4 regions of the Vibrio chaetopteri genome follow, and region 2 is predicted to be linked to each of the others. Evidence: predicted binding sites of a transcription regulator. Region 2 holds the regulator's gene; each other region holds the start of a gene.
What was found. The regulator PurR, encoded in region 2, represses purine synthesis genes. The targets are predictions, from matches to a motif close to TNANGNAAACGTTTNCNTNA.
Positions count from the first base shown of each region.

Region 1: the regulator PurR is predicted to act here: its motif matches at 2,338-2,357, upstream of pyrD (quinone-dependent dihydroorotate dehydrogenase).
Region 3: the regulator PurR is predicted to act here: its motif matches at 2,007-2,026, upstream of purT (formate-dependent phosphoribosylglycinamide formyltransferase).
Region 4: the regulator PurR is predicted to act here: its motif matches at 2,725-2,744, upstream of PG915_RS11150 (inosine/guanosine kinase).

Region 1 is NZ_CP115920.1:1,903,722-1,907,708, reverse strand. It holds gene PG915_RS08635 (cell division protein ZapC) at 528-1,073, opposite strand; gene pyrD (quinone-dependent dihydroorotate dehydrogenase) at 1,239-2,249, opposite strand; gene PG915_RS08625 (NAD-glutamate dehydrogenase) at 2,456-3,987, opposite strand, start outside.
Region 2 is NZ_CP115920.1:1,371,900-1,375,886, forward strand. It holds gene PG915_RS06225 (TVP38/TMEM64 family protein) at 1-358, opposite strand, end outside; gene PG915_RS06230 (TfoX/Sxy family DNA transformation protein) at 479-1,069, opposite strand; cyclic di-GMP riboswitch class I at 1,185-1,272, opposite strand; gene purR (HTH-type transcriptional repressor PurR) at 1,449-2,453, opposite strand; gene torD (molecular chaperone TorD) at 2,814-3,452, opposite strand; gene torR (two-component system response regulator TorR) at 3,733-3,987, shown strand, end outside.
Region 3 is NZ_CP115920.1:2,044,109-2,048,095, reverse strand. It holds gene PG915_RS09205 (DUF3080 family protein) at 1-152, opposite strand, end outside; gene PG915_RS09200 (VOC family protein) at 333-689, shown strand; gene purT (formate-dependent phosphoribosylglycinamide formyltransferase) at 773-1,948, opposite strand; gene cdd (cytidine deaminase) at 2,110-2,997, opposite strand; gene PG915_RS09185 (CidB/LrgB family autolysis modulator) at 3,163-3,849, opposite strand; gene PG915_RS09180 (CidA/LrgA family protein) at 3,851-3,987, opposite strand, start outside.
Region 4 is NZ_CP115920.1:2,472,672-2,476,658, forward strand. It holds gene PG915_RS11140 (Na+/H+ antiporter NhaC family protein) at 1-9, opposite strand, end outside; lysine riboswitch at 128-311, opposite strand; gene PG915_RS11145 (H-NS family nucleoid-associated regulatory protein) at 873-1,280, shown strand; gene PG915_RS11150 (inosine/guanosine kinase) at 1,335-2,639, opposite strand; gene mnmA (tRNA 2-thiouridine(34) synthase MnmA) at 2,890-3,987, shown strand, end outside.

The DNA of each region.
Region 1 (3,987 bases), 530 kb from region 2:
AAACAAACCTTCAATAACCCGCGTTCAAAGTGTTTGTTCGCACAAGGTTTAACCGGTGTAAGCGCCTAACACATACCGGCACCCTACATTAGCTTGTACTTAATTAATTCACCATAAACCAACGGCTTTCGCGATAGTGAATACTTATTCGCGGCACGATTGGTATATACCAAAGCCCATATTTTCGTGTAACTTAGTTACAGAAAGTACCTAAATGGGGAACTCATTAGTTAATTAGCCCCTATTAAGGGAAATAAAAACGTTACTTTTAGTGGTAAAAAAAAGCGAAATATTTGCTCTGCAACAAGATAGATACGGCAAAACATCGCCGCTTGGATGGTTAAAGAGCTCGCTTGAGGAGTAAAACTGAAGGGGACTTGTAGGTTTTTGGTAAATAGCAGACAAAAAAAATCGGCCAACCAGGCCGATAAATTCTACGAGAAATGAAGGAAACACATATTATTGTTGTTTAAAGCTGCCACTGCTTTTTCTTATAAGGCGCGTTAACGCGCTCTAAGTGCCCCGCTCTAACCTACAAGAGCGATAGGCTGGTTTAATGCGATAAACTGCTGTGCACACGTCATACGGTCGTGCATCACTTTAATGCTTTGGCCAAACGTGACTTGCTTGCTGGCTGTCAAACTGAATGACTCTAAGTCGACTAACGCACACAAACTGGCACTCTCTCCCACTTCCAGAACGATGAAGAAACCTTCTGAATTTGAGTTTACCAATCGAACCAGTTCCCCTTCCTCTGGCTGATAAGAGCCATCTTGGTGGTCGAAGAACCAGCTTTTTGGTTGTACGGGTTTATGAAAGCGCTTGGCTGCCACGCAATACAGCGTTAGTTCAGCCTGTCTAGGCTCTGAGAGCTCAAGTACACTAATTTGGTCTTTAAAGGTTTGAAACGCGGATGCGTCATCGACAGTGAAGTTGTTCTGACCCATCGCGCAGTCGACAAGGAGTTTACGGGAAAGATTGGTTTTAAAAACCATATCGTCTCCCAAGTCCAGCATAAGAGAGTTCTCACTCTCGTCCATATACCAGATCCATGTATCGCTGGGTTTAAGCATCGTTCCGTCTCTATATTTAAAGAATAATCAGACTGTTAGGTAAAACGCTTAATTACCTGTTGGTCAGTTGTTACTAATTCTAAAAACGAATAAACAAAAAAAAAAGGGGAAAACTAATTTCCCCTTTCTCGATTAAAATCTAGTCACTTTGGTAGATGAAAGCGTTTATAGATTCTTAACGATGTCTTTAACAAGTTTTGGACCGTGGTAAATAAAGCCAGAGTAAACTTGCACCAGCGAAGCACCGGCCATCAGTTTCTCTTTTGCAGACACGTACGAGTCAATACCACCAACACCAATGATTGGAAGCTTACCATCAAGGTTTTTCGCTAGAAGGCGCACTACTTCTGTACTGCGAGACTGTACTGGACGGCCGCTCAAGCCACCAGCCTCATTGGCGTGCTTCATACCTTCTACGACAGAGCGATCCAATGTTGTATTGGTGGCGATCACACCGTCAATTTGGTTCTTGATCAATGAATCGCAGATTTGGCTAATCTCGTCATCACTTAGATCCGGCGCGATCTTCAGTGCAAGAGGTACATATTTACCATGCTTTTCAGCCAATTCTGACTGTTTTGTTTTCAGCTCAGCAAGGAGTTCATCCAGTGCTTCACCGTATTGCAAACTACGAAGTCCAGGAGTGTTAGGAGATGAGATGTTTACAGCAATGTAGCCCGCGTGCTCGTAAACCTTCTCCATACAGATAATATAGTCTTCAGCACCCTTCTCGATTGGCGTATCTTTATTTTTACCAATGTTGATACCGATGATTCCGTCATATTTTGCTTTCTTAACGTTCTCTACCAGATTATCAACGCCCAAGTTACTGAAACCCATTCGGTTGATAATACCTTCAGCTTCTACCAAGCGGAACAGGCGTGGTTTGTCATTACCTGACTGTGGGCGTGGTGTTACCGTACCAACTTCAACAAAACCAAAGCCCATAGCGCCGAATGCTTCGATACATTCGCCGTTTTTGTCTAAGCCTGCAGCTAGACCCACAGGGTTTTTAAACGTCAAACCCATGCATTCTACTGGTCGATTTGGTAATTGTTGGCGATAAGCGAGATCAAGTGGTGTGCCGGTGAAGCGCTTGAAGTTTTGAATAGCGAGATCGTGAGCCTTTTCGGCATCAAGTTGGAAAAAGCCAGTTCTGGCAAGACGGTAAAGCATTGTGCCTCCGATAGAAAACCCGTGTAAACGGGGCGGTATTATTTACTGATTCGCCTAAACATGCAATCAAGATTTGTCTTTATCGAAAAAAAGCAAACGTTTCGCATAAGATTCAATCAAATTTACGTTACACCGTCACCAAATTTGATGCTTGATACAAAAAAGCGCCCCTAAGAGCGCTTATCTTTTGATATCAGGCAGTTAACCTATAGATTATTTGCACAGTTCAGGTTCAACAAACTGAGTTCGCGCAGTGCTACCGAGAACTTAGCGAACTCGTGTACATTCCCCACTTTGAACTCATTGAGAATATTTTCCCACCGTTGAAGGCTATGTGTATTGGTATCCATCCAGTTATCAAGTGACAGTATCACGTCTTCTGAATCTCCCCCACAACCACATCGCAATACTTGAGCAGTCAACAAACGCTGCTGCCAATCAAGATCTTCACGGAATGCCGCTCTTGCCAATGCTTGCCAGTTATTATCAACTGCTTGGCCGTTGATTTGATTCAAGAACCAATGCAGTGATAATCGATCACCTAAGTGGAAGTAAAGTTTCGACGCTCGTTCAACTTCAAAGCTCGCTTCAGCTGCAATTTCAGCGATATCTACTGCAGAAAGTAAGCTAGATAAACGCGACACATAGTTCGCAAGTTCGCTACCTACCCCTTGCTCAACCCATACTTGCGCTAATTCATGATGCTCTTCAACTTCTTCGGCCACCAAACATTTCTCAAGAGTTTGCTCAACCTTAATAACGTCTTCACGATAACGGGCAACCAACTCTTCTACCGACTGCTTACCCGGACGGTTACGCAGAATCCAGCGAGCCAATCTACGCAGCGTTCTGCGAACAATAAACAACAATTCATACTGTGCTTCAGAGCTCGCGACATTATCTAACTTTCTAATTTGCTCAAAAGTATAAGCAAAGCCGTAGATTTCTCGAGACGCCGCGTACGCATTCGCAATATCGACCACGGTTGCACCTGTTTCTTCTTGCAATCGAGTCACAAAGTTACAGCCCATCTCGTTAACCATCTGATTTGCAAGCATAGTTGAGATAATTTCTGCGCGCAGTGGATGATTTGGCATACTTTCTAAGTAGTTACGGCGTAACTCTGATGGAAAGTACTGAGTCAGTTGTTGTTGATGATATGGGTCATTCGCGATGTCATCTGTCACCAACTCCTCTTTCAGCACCATCTTACCGTAAGCCACCAGCACGGAAAGCTCAGGACGAGTCATACCAATCCCTTGTTTCTCACGCTCTAGCAGATCTTCATCCGATGGAATGTATTCTAGAGCACGATCCAAATGCCCCGCCTTCTCTAGCGTATGGATAAAGCGGATCTGCTCTTTTACCAGAGAGACACCTTGGAATTCTGTCACCGAAATCGATTCAGATTGGCAGTAAGCATCATCCAACACAATCTCGCCAACTTCATCTTCCATAGATTCCAAGATTTGGTTGCGCTGCTTGACCGTTAGATCGCCATTTGAAACAAGACCATTCAAGAAGATCTTAATGTTGACCTCATTATCCGAGCAATCAACACCGCCAACATTATCGACAAAGTCGGTATTTACACGACCACCCGCCAGTGCGTATTCAATACGACCCAGCTGTGTCATACCTAAGTTACCGCCTTCGCCAACAACTTTAGCTCTAAGCTCGCTACCATTGATACGCAGCACATCATTCGCGCGGTCGCCCACATCGGTGTGCGTTTCAG
Region 2 (3,987 bases):
CGAGTTTAGAACCAAATTTACTCTGCACCCAGTCGCGAAGTAGGAATCGACTGCTCAAAAACGCCAATGTCGCGCCAATAGTGCTCGCGAAAGAAACCAGTAATAGACTTGTCCAAAAACCAAACAATGCAGCACCTAGCAAGGTAACCACTGCAGCGCCTGGAATCGAAAACGCAGTAATCGCGATGTAGGCAAAAAAGTAAGTGAGTGCCGCAGTAACAAAATTGGCATCGATGTACTCAGCCAGTGCGGCTTGCTGCGCTTTGGCGTTTTCGAGCGTAAGATGTTGACCAAAATTAACGCCTAAAAATACGATGATGGCAACCAGTACTAATCCAAGTATTAGCTTCTTGCTCATGACGATATCCTTTGTAATGTCTTAGTATTAGTGTAGTAGAAAGGGAGTGTGACCTTTTCCTTTCATCTAATACGAAAAAAATCAGCCATAAGGCTGATTTTTTATTGGGAAAACCAAGGGTTAGTTGATTAAGCTAGCAAGCTCTTCTCGTTTGGTTTGTGGTATCACAGACCAGTGAGTGCCGTTGATGGCGCCTTCTAGTGCCCATAGTAACTCGAGCCCAACTGAGCTAGAGTGGGTTCTTTGGATGGCTTTAAATGCCTCAACAGCGCCGTGCTGCTGTAGATCGCCCACAGATTCGATACCGGCTTTTTTAAGCATACGCTCAGTTGCCAGTCGTAAATTAGGAAGATCCTTTAATCGGTTTGGCTTCGCTTCAGACTGCTGCTCTTTTTCAGTTTTTGCAAACGCGAGCGCCTGTTTAGCATGAGTCAAGATAGCGTCTTGATCTTGCCAACAATCGTCTGGTAGTGCGAAGTACTTGGTTACCACGGGAAATCCACGCTTTTTATAAACGTATGGTTTGTAACCTAGCTTTTTAAAGGTGGAAATGGTCTGACGGTCAGTTCTGATATGTAATTTGTTATTCACTGCTAATGCAAACATCGTATCGTCTACGAAGATGCCAAATCCGCCGAACATGGATCGAGACTTTACTCTTCCAAGCTGAGCGAATAACTGCATTGAATCTTTTAGTATAGGATTATCCATGCTTATTCTTTTCTCGGTGTTATTGATTGTGTCACCAAAATCAGGTCCGAGAGTATAGCAAACGGGTGTCAGAGCTCTGTTAAGCCACTGCTATAACTGAGTCTTTGCCCTTGCCATCGGCAACCCCGCTACCTATCAATAAAAATTGGTTTAGGCCGGTGGCTTTGCGTCCCACCCTTTCAGATGGTTTGCCCTGTGCGTGACACATATAGCATATAGGAAAACTACGTAAGTTATTGATATGTGATCTTTGGAAATGTGATCTTAGTTCAAATAATGTTTGGTTGTTTGTGCCTCAAGGTGAATAAAAAATTGACAGCAGTAGGGGGGAATTTTGAATAGAGATCAAAAAGTGCCGAAATCGGCACTTTTGTCAGCGTTAGGTTAGGGCTTTGACAGAGTCACGTTCTACAATTTCTGGGTGCATTTCAAAAATGCGTTTTTCGTGACCTTTATCTTTGATTCGTTCTAGTAGAATCTCAAAGGCATTTTTACCAACACGTCGCTTCGGTTGGTGAACCGTTGTCAGCGGTGGCGAAAAGTATTCAGCCAGTTCAATATTGTCATAACCGATAACAGAGATATCTTCAGGTACGTTTACACCAAGCTGTTGAAGGCGACTCATAAGTCCAAATGCCATTGTGTCATTAAAACAGAACACGGCCGTTGGTCTCTCTTCCATTGCGGCGATGCGGTTAGCGGCGATTACCGCAGTATCACATTCAAAGTTACCTTCAAGAATACGATCTTCTTTCATCTCAATGCCGGCTTCCGCCAGTGCACGTTTATAGCCGATGATGCGTTCTTGGCATACCGCTTTTTCTAGGTGACCACTTAGACAGGCAATATCGGTATGACCTTTCTCAATCAAAAACTTAGTCGCTAGATAGCCACCTTCCTCTGAATTATCGATGATCTTATCGGCTTGAGAGCTCTCTGGACCCCAATCCATGATCACTTTTGGAATGTCTGCGTGACGGTCAAGCATCTCAAGAAGCTCTTCAGTCAAGTCGGAACACATCACCAAAATACCATCGACGCGTTTTTCTGCCAGCATGCGAATGTAGTCACGCTGCTTCTCGTAAACACCACCTGTGTTACACAAAATCAGTGTATAGCCTTGGCGATAGCAGTAACTTTCAACGCCATCGATAACTTCTGAGAAAAATAAGTTGGTCGATTGGGTGACCAACATACCAATGGTTTTAGTCGAATTGCACTTCAGGCTACGAGCAACAGCACTAGGCGCGTAGTTGAGTTCATCGACCGCCGCCATCACTTTTTCTTGCGTTGCTTCTGCAACAAAACGAGTTTTATTAATTACATGGGATACTGTGGTCGTGGAAACGCCAGCAAGTCGGGCGACATCTTTAATGGTTGCCATAGTGATATCCTATTAGTCGCGGCTTATTGAATTAGTGAGTAAACGTTTGTGCCGCTTTAATTTTAGTGGTTCCAGCGCTTTTGTGAATAAACGGATGTAAAAGCGGAAACCGGCAAGTGTATGCAAGCCTAGGCAGAATCAACAAATTGAGCTCAAAGCTCGATATTGCCACCTAAGTGGAGATGATTTTCTGTAATACCAATGGGCGATTGCATTTAAACGGCGAATTGTAGTCGCAGCTTAGTGAGCTGGCAATCATTTATCCCACAAATTTATAACTAAGGCGCAAAATTGACTCAGATGACTGAAAACCACGTTTGCGCCTTTAGTATGTGTCGCACCTATCAGTTGAAATCGGAGTTAGTCGTTTTCATCCGCAAGGTAGGTCAGGTCTAACAGACAGAAGGCGTGCAAGAGGCTTGCAGCAGCAGAGTAGAAGCCAAATTCATCAAACTGTTGGCACTTTTTAACAAACTGAGGCAACCAACTCATGAGATGAGTATTGATGAAGTCCGCTTGTTCGTGCAGTGCGTCGTTCTCCAGTTCGTTCGAACGGATGATAAGGTTACCTAGAAAATCGAGTTCGATGGCAAGGTGATCCGCTGGCTCATTGAGATCTTTATTTACTGCAATACCGTACTTGGCGAGTAGATCTGCCATTTCTTGCGCAGGTTGGTCGTTGAGTAGGCCAGAAGTACCAATGTACATTGAGGCATAAGGCAGTGCGCCATGCTTGTCGGTCTTTAAAAACAGATCACAAAAATCGGCAGAGAGCTCCAATTGAGCATCTTCACGTACTTGCAATCTATTGAGCGAATCAGTGAAGGTTTTGATTGGCTCCGACAGCGATGGGTTTTCACCAAGTCCGGTTAGAAACGAACGTATTTCTGGGCTGTGGTATTTGCTTAGCTCATCGTCGGTCAGCTCAGAAGCAAACAAGCTTGATAGCCACCAATAGATTTCCGCACGTTGCTCATTAAATGCTTTGATTTCTTGCATTTGTATTGTCTCCAAAAATGATACTTCTATTTTAGCTAATAAAGATGAATAGCAATAACGTGTTGTGTGAATAAATAAGTTAATTTATTAAAAAATATGAAAAATAGTGCTTTGTCAGATGTTTGTGCGATTTGGTTTTTGTTGCATATGCTATTCGACGGTTTTGGTTGTCTTGAATCAAAAAAAAGTAGGTTTGTGCTGTTCGATGCTGTAGTAGACTAGAATTGTGAATGGTTATGAATAGAATGACACGGTCATTACAGATTGAGATAGTACAGATATGAAATATCACGTTTTGGTTGTAGAAGATGACGTAGTCACTCGCAGTAAGCTCGCTGGCTATTTCGAAAATGAAGGCTATTTGGTCAGTGAAGCCCAAGATGGCAATGAAATGCGTCAGGTTCTGCAAGAGTCGAGCATCGACTTGGTGATGCTTGATATCAATCTTCCGAAAGAAGATGGCTTAATGCTGACTAGAGAACTGAGAAGTCAGTCTGATATTGGTATTATTTTGGTGACCGGTCGCACTGACAGC
Region 3 (3,987 bases), 670 kb from region 2:
TCACTTTGCTGAATGTTGACAATGCGTTTCTGGTAATCAAGAAAGCGCGCATTCGGTGTATCACCAAAACAACCTGTCATCATTGCAATAAAAAGCAGTAATGGTGGCTTGGCGAAAAGTTTATTTAAATGCGAAATCTTTTTAGTGCGCACGCTAGACCTGATTCCCTATGGTTCGAGTGAACATTTTGTTTGTCTCAATTACCTGTTACGTAATCCTAGTGTATAGCTGATCAGTAGGAGGTTTGAGATAAATGCCTATCTTCTCACAAACCTAAAGGGATAGATCTTTTACTATGAACGGTAATTGATGACTCAAACAATGGAGCTGAAATGAGTGAGCAAGTAAAACTGGACTACGTTGAATTCGCGGCCGGTGATTTAGAAAAAACAAAGCGTTTCTTTACGGCTGTATTTGACTGGTCTTTTCAGGATTATGGTGATGACTATACAGCGTTTGAAAATCAAGGCTTAAATGGCGGCTTCTATCGTGCAGAGCTATGTTCAACGGCTGAAAATGGCGGTGCATTGCTAGTCTTCTACAGCGCCGACATAGAGGCAACATACAAAAAGGTCGAAGCCAACCAAGGCGTGATTATTCGTGAAATCTTTGATTTTCCCGGCGGTTGCCGCTTCCATTTTACTGAACCCAGTGGCAACGAGTTCGCCGTTTGGTCTGCGTCACGTTAAATGCGGAGTAAAGGAAAGAGAATAAAAAGCAGGCACTGAATCATTCCAGAGCCTGCTTTCTGGCATTGATAGAACGTGTGTGTTTAGTAAATGACTTTCACTTTCTTCGCGCAGCTTACTGCCTCATCTACCGCTGTTTCAAGCGATTTGCGTTTAGTCAAAATCACACCTAAACGGCGACGACCATCGATATCTGGCTTACCGAATAGGCGCACCTGAGTCTGTGGCAGTGCCAATGCTTCATCTAGACCCTCAAAACGAATGTTATTAGAGGTGCCTTGACCAAGAATCACCGCTGAAGCCGCAGGGCCATATTGAGCAATGCTATTGACTGGCATACCAGTGAATGCACGTACGTGAAGTGCAAACTCAGACATTTCTTGAGAAATCAGTGTGACTAGGCCCGTATCGTGGGGACGTGGTGATACTTCATTGAAAATCACTTTGTCACCTTTAACGAACAGTTCTACGCCAAAAATACCGTAGCCGCCAAGTGCGTTAACCACTTGCTCTGCTGTGTACTCCGCTGCTTTGCGTGCATTTTCAGTCATTACTTGTGGCTGCCAAGATTCGCGGTAGTCGCCATCTTCCTGGCGGTGGCCAATAGGTGCGCAGAAGTGAACGCCGTCAACCGCACGTACTGTCAGCAATGTAATCTCGTAATCAAAGTCGATGAAACCTTCTACAATTACGCGACCAGCACCAGTGCGGCCGCCTTCCTGAGCATATCTCCACGCTTTTTCGATGTCCGCTTCGGTTTTGACAACGCTCTGACCTTTGCCTGACGAACTCATTACTGGTTTAACGACGCAAGGAACACCAACGTGTTCAACGGCTGCTTTAAAATCGTCATAGTTGTCTGCAAACTGGTAAGGGGAGGTGTTCAACCCGAGTTCTTCTGCTGCTAAGCGTCGGATCCCTTCACGGTTCATGGTGAGCTTGGTCGCATTCGCAGTAGGGACGACATTGAGTCCTTTGCTTTCAAGCTCGACTAACTTGTCCGTTGCGATGGCTTCAATTTCAGGAACCACATAGCTTGGTTTCTCTTTCTCGATGATGGCTTCTAGCGCTTCCCCATCCAACATATCAAGTACATAGCTACGGTGAGCGACTTGCATTGCTGGTGCGTCTTCGTAGCGATCGCAGGCGATGACTTCTAAACCAAGTCGCTGACATTCGATGGCGACTTCTTTACCTAGTTCACCAGAGCCCAACAGTAATACACGTGTAGCGTTTTCACGAGTTGCTGTACCAAACATATAAAATCCTTGACGTTCATGAGGAAGAATTGCCGAGGATCATACTGGATTATCCTCAAAAAGCAAACGTTTGCGCCTAAAATTAATTGAGTTACTAGAATCGCTAAAAAAATAGCCTCGCAATAGGGCGAGGCTATGATTTTGTTCAATAAAACCGATGACTATAAAGCGATATATTCCAATGGAATATCTGGGTCGATCGCTTCAAGCGTCGCTTGTGTATCAGCAAGGTGGCTGATTTTGCCGGAGGCCATTTCTGCAAGAGCCACGAGTTTAATATCTTCGAACGATTGCCCTGCGAGTAATAGCTGCATGAAAGCAACTTGAAGCGGAGGCAGACTAGGGTTGAATGCGGCGTTTTCCGCATAAGCACCGTTGTAGGTATTGCCGTCTTTAGTGCTAATAGCAACGCCGCTAAGGTTCTTAGTATATGGCGAGTGGCTTTGATTAAGCGCGTCGACAGCAGCTAGAACCAATGTGTCTGTCTCATCGGTTGTTAGCCCGTGTTGTTTAGGACTCATTAGCGCGTCAGAAATACCCAAATCTTTAGGGCCAAAGGATTCTGGTAGGTACTCTTGTAACGTCATTTCATCACGTTGTGGTAATTGCACAACCAAAGAATCTGCGGTGGTGAGTTCGTTCATGAACTGACGACAGTGACCGCAAGGACTGTAGTTGATAGTGATGTCTTTCAGACCATTTTCACCTTTCATCCAAGCGTGGCTGATAGCGGACTGCTCGGCATGGACGGTTTGACCAAGCTGAGCGCCGATGATTTCCATGTTGGCACCAAAATAAAGGCGTCCGGATAACCCACGAACGATTGCGCCGACAAAAAACTCTGAAATGGGCGCATAGGAATACGCTGCTGCAAAAGGTAAAAGGGCGACACGCAATTCGCTATCGTCAAGACCAGACAATGCCTGGAGCTTTTCAAACTGCTCTTTAGATAAAGTCGCATCGAAATCTGGAGCCGTTAAAATAGGCTTTAAAAAGGTGGCAATATGCTCTGGAGTGTCGGCCAACGCAGAATCAAAACGATCAGTCATGCGGTTTCCTATGTGATTAAGTGTTTTTTTACATTCTAAGCAAGTTTCAAGGAACTAAAGGTGATGCCGATCACATGTGTGAGTGCAACAATTGTAAATATTGCAATATAAGAGTGAGGTCACACAAAATTGCGGATTGTTAGAATCGACAACCCGCAATAGGTATTAGCCAAGCCAATGGCTTAACCAAATTGAAAAGGCGAACATAGAGGGGGCTAGTACGGAGGTAATAACACCGCATATTACCAGTGCTAGAGAGCTAAACGCGGCATCGCGAGGATCTTTTTCAGCGCTCGTAGCTGTGCCTAGAGCGTGAGATACCGTTCCCATCGTGAGGCCTTTCGCAATCGGATGGGTGACGCCTAATAGTTGGTAAATTGGATAGGCCATTATGGCACCGAATAGACCAACAAGTAACACAAGGATGGCTGCGATCGCAGGCTCGCCACCGAGATGACTAGAAACCTCCATCGCTATAGGAGTAGTAACGGACTTACCGAGTAAGCTAGCAATAAGCTCCGTGTCTGCACCTAGCGATACGGCGATTATCGATGCTGTAAACATTGACGCGATGCTTCCCACACCGCAGGCAAGGGCAATGATGCGCCAGTTTTGGCGTATCTGAGGAAGTTGCTCATACAAGGGATAGGCTAGGGCAACAACCGCAGGTTGAAGCAAGTAGCTAATCCACTCGTTGTCTGCGTAATAGGTATCAAACGGTACATTTAGTATCAGTAGCAGAGGGATTAGCATTGCGATGCTAAGTAAAAGCGGATTGAAAATGGGATTCTTCGCTTTTATGGCGATAAAGCGAGCAATAAAAAACACGATAACGGTGACAGGAAGCCACATATTATTTGTCTCCCTTCTTTAAAAAGCGATCAAGGAACACCGAAAGCACAATCAATACGATCAAAGAGCCACCCACAGCACTAGCTAGAATAGGGAGTGCGTTGCTCACTAGCATATCGAAGTGATTCATCAGGCCGA
Region 4 (3,987 bases), 1.1 Mb from region 2:
TAAATTCATGATCTTCAAAAACCAGTTTTTATTATGGTCAGAGATCTACTGCAGACATGCGTCAATAAACGAGAAGTCCAGACGCAAACGTTGAACTAAGCGAAAGGGAAGCGAACACTTCACCCAACCCTACAGTAGCGCTCCATAGTTTAACAATATAATAGACTATGGCAGTGTTGTTCCTTTCGAAGACAACCCCAGCGAGGAAGATTGATGGTCTTTTCTCACTTCGGCGACAATGCCTTTCATCATCGTTCATAGGTATCACCCCAACGATGGTTACTGATCATTATCGCGCCTCTACATCAAGAGAAATCATTCACTAGCCAGAGCGGCCAAAATAAAAGAATGTGCTTTCTCTTGCATTAGGTGCGAGCCATTGTACTTATGAAATCGTCAATTGCAACATGAATGATGTTGCAACTTGGTAAAGAATTGACTCACCTTGTAAACATCATAGTCTCAAAGCTATCTCGACGCTTTTTAGTAAAGAAAATCACATTTTTAGCGATTTATGCGACGTATTCCATATTGTTTTATAAACTCTTTCACGACATTGCGGTTATAAATACATCAATAGTAATTTGAATAATTACTTTATCTCTATTGATTTGCTCTACAAAACAGGCTCCTAGTACAATATGCAACAAAATCCAAAATTGTAGCGTCTTTTATGAAGAAAGATTCACAATTGAATCAATATTGCGTCAATCTTTCCTGAGCGTCAGGTTTTGAGCACGTTTATCATCTTCAATTATCAAGTTTTTGTAAGAATTCTTATTTTTATTGTTTTCACCCAATGAAAATATTGTCAATTTTAAATTTGATGTTTATTATTAATCGAAACCAAATAAATAACTCATGGGAATGTCATGTCTGAATTAACTAAAACTCTACTTAATATTCGTAGCCTGCGTGCATTTGCTCGTGAACTTACTCTTGAGCAACTGGAAGAAGCACTAGAAAAACTAACAACTGTTGTTGGTGAAAGACAAGAAGCAGAAGCAGAAGAGCGTGAAGCGAAACAAGCTCGTGAAGCTAAGCTAACTGAATATGCGCAGATGATCGCTCAAGACGGCATTGACGTTGAAGACCTTATTGCTGCGCTTTCTGGTGAATCTAAAGGTAAAGCAAAGGCTAAGCGCGCTCCACGTCCTGCAAAATACAAATATGTAGATGCAACTGGCGCAGAAAAAACTTGGACAGGTCAAGGTCGTACACCTTCTGTTATCCAAGCAGCACTAGACGCAGGCAAATCTCTAGAAGAGTTTGAAATTTAATTCAAACTCCTTTAGTCATTTATAAAGAAAGCGCCAATAACTGGCGCTTTCTTTTTATCTTTCCCAATAAGCCTCTTCAAGGCTATCTTCTCTTTCAGGTAAACCTCTAGAAAGACGAGGTGAATGCTGAACCAATACCTCATAACTTGCTCGGTTCGAGTACTTACACACTTGTGAGAATGATGAATACGTCAAGAAAGTATGCTGGTGTTTGCTTGAGTTAGGTACATTTTCTTTATGGTATTTATTTGCCGCCATATCATGTAACAACGCAGACAACGCCGCATCACCCGCGCCATTGGTATTCTTAATCTTTTCTGGGCCGCCCATATAAGGCGCAATATGTGAATAGACTTTAATAGGATTATCACAGGCGTCTTTTACCGCTGGTCGACTAAATTCAAAACGATTGAATTCAGCAATACAACCAGGTAATAGAGGTAAACTCGTTTCACGTTTAGACGCATCTTCTGTATAACCCGCCATGTACAAACCGACAGGGCCAGCAGTACAAAGCACCAAATCAACCCAATCAAGCGCTTTATCTGAAGCTGCTAATGGATCTTTTTCTCCAGTGAGTGCTTCCGCTTCATCTTCATTCATTGCAACAACAGAAACATGCTGTTTCAAGAAGTCGCGCCAATATTCAGGGTCGTCCTGAATAACGAAGCGCGTACCGAGTGTTAATACAACTGGAACATTATATTTCTTGGCGTATTCGATTGCTTGCATTGTTGCTTCTGGCATTGGGTCGCCATCTTTACAACGCACCAAATACGCGGTTAAAACCAAAGCCGACGCTTTTTTGAAGATTTTTTCAGGAATACTATCCGCACGAAGTTGGTTCATCTGCCCTTCACTGATTGCGAAAGTTCGCTCACCATCTTCGGTAATCAAGGTAAAGCAGCGGCCAATTGCACCTTCTACACCTTGAAGATAATTAAGATCCATTCGGCTAGACGTATTACACAGATAGCGGTAACCATAGCTACCAATCTTAATATCAGCACTCATAACACCAAGCAGAACCGATTTATCGTCCGCTAATACAGAGTAGTTGTGCAACGTATTACCAATCGTGCCACCAGCGTATTCATTGGTGATCAGCTCTTTATCCTTCAACTCGTTATATAAAGCTTCCGCCGCTTGGTCATCAATAACCAACGAGTGCCCTTTACTTAGGCCAAACTTATCGATCACACTGCTGTCAACTTTTGCTTCAATGTCCACCAAGGTTTGGTCAATACCAATGATGTGCGTACGTGACATCTTCTTGCTGATTTGCGATTGGCTAACGAGCAGGTCTCGCTCATGAACAGGGAAGTAGTGCTTTGACTTTCTTTGGCCTGGGAATTTCATACGGTTGTCTTCGTCATAAGTAAATAAGAAGGGTTAAGGGCGGCGATTCTACCTCTGTATAGATTACCTCGGCAACATACGCAATTTTAGCAAACGTTTACGTATCAATTTTTTTGTTATAAGCCTTGTTTTTCTCCCTATTAGGACGCATTTGAGGGGGTTAGAAAAGTGTGATTCATCTCGCGGAACTGTATTGCTGGTTTGGTTTCTGCTAGAATCGGCGTCCAATTTAATTAGGTGGTATTTATACATGTCTGATAACAGCCAAAAGAAAGTGATTGTCGGGATGTCCGGCGGTGTAGACTCCTCTGTTTCTGCCTATCTTCTGAAACAGCAAGGCTACCAAGTAGAAGGCCTGTTCATGAAGAACTGGGAAGAAGATGATAACGAGGAATACTGCACAGCAGCGGAAGATCTTGCCGACGCACAAGCGGTTTGTGACAAGCTAGGTATCCACCTGCATACGATCAACTTTGCGGCTGAGTACTGGGACAATGTTTTCGAATACTTCCTTGCAGAATACAAAGCAGGTCGTACGCCAAACCCAGACATTCTTTGTAACAAAGAAATCAAGTTTAAAGCGTTCTTAGAGTTTGCAGATGAAGTGCTAGATGCTGATTATATTGCCATGGGGCACTATGTAAGCCGCACTTTCCCTGAGAACGGTGAAGCGCCACAAATGTTACGTGGCCTAGACAGCAATAAAGACCAAAGCTACTTCCTTTATACGTTAAGCCACGACCAAGTTGCGCGCAGCTTGTTCCCTGTGGGTGAACTTGAGAAGCCAGAAGTACGACGCATTGCTGAAGAGCAAGGTCTGATTACGGCCAAGAAAAAAGACTCAACAGGTATTTGTTTTATCGGTGAGCGCAAATTTACAGACTTCTTGTCTCGCTATTTGCCAGCACAACCGGGTAAAATTGAGACGCCTGAAGGCAAAGAAATCGGTGAACACCAAGGTCTTATGTACCACACGCTCGGTCAACGTAAAGGTCTGCATATTGGCGGCCAAAAAGGCGGTGGTGGCAACGAAGACCCTTGGTACGTTGCAGAGAAAGATCTGAAACGCAATGTCCTTATCGCGGTACAAGGTGCTGACCACCCACTGCTAAAATCTAATGGACTTCGCGCTTCGCAACTGCACTGGGTTGATCGCCAAGCGATCACGCAGCCGTTACAATGCACAGTGAAAACCCGTTATCGTCAACAGGATATCCCTTGTACTATCATTCCTATCGACGATGAAAACATTAAAGTGATCTTTGATGAGCCACAAGTCGCAGTCACCCCAGGTCAATCTGCGGTATTCTACAGCGGCAATGTTTGTCTTGGTGGCGGCATCATCGAA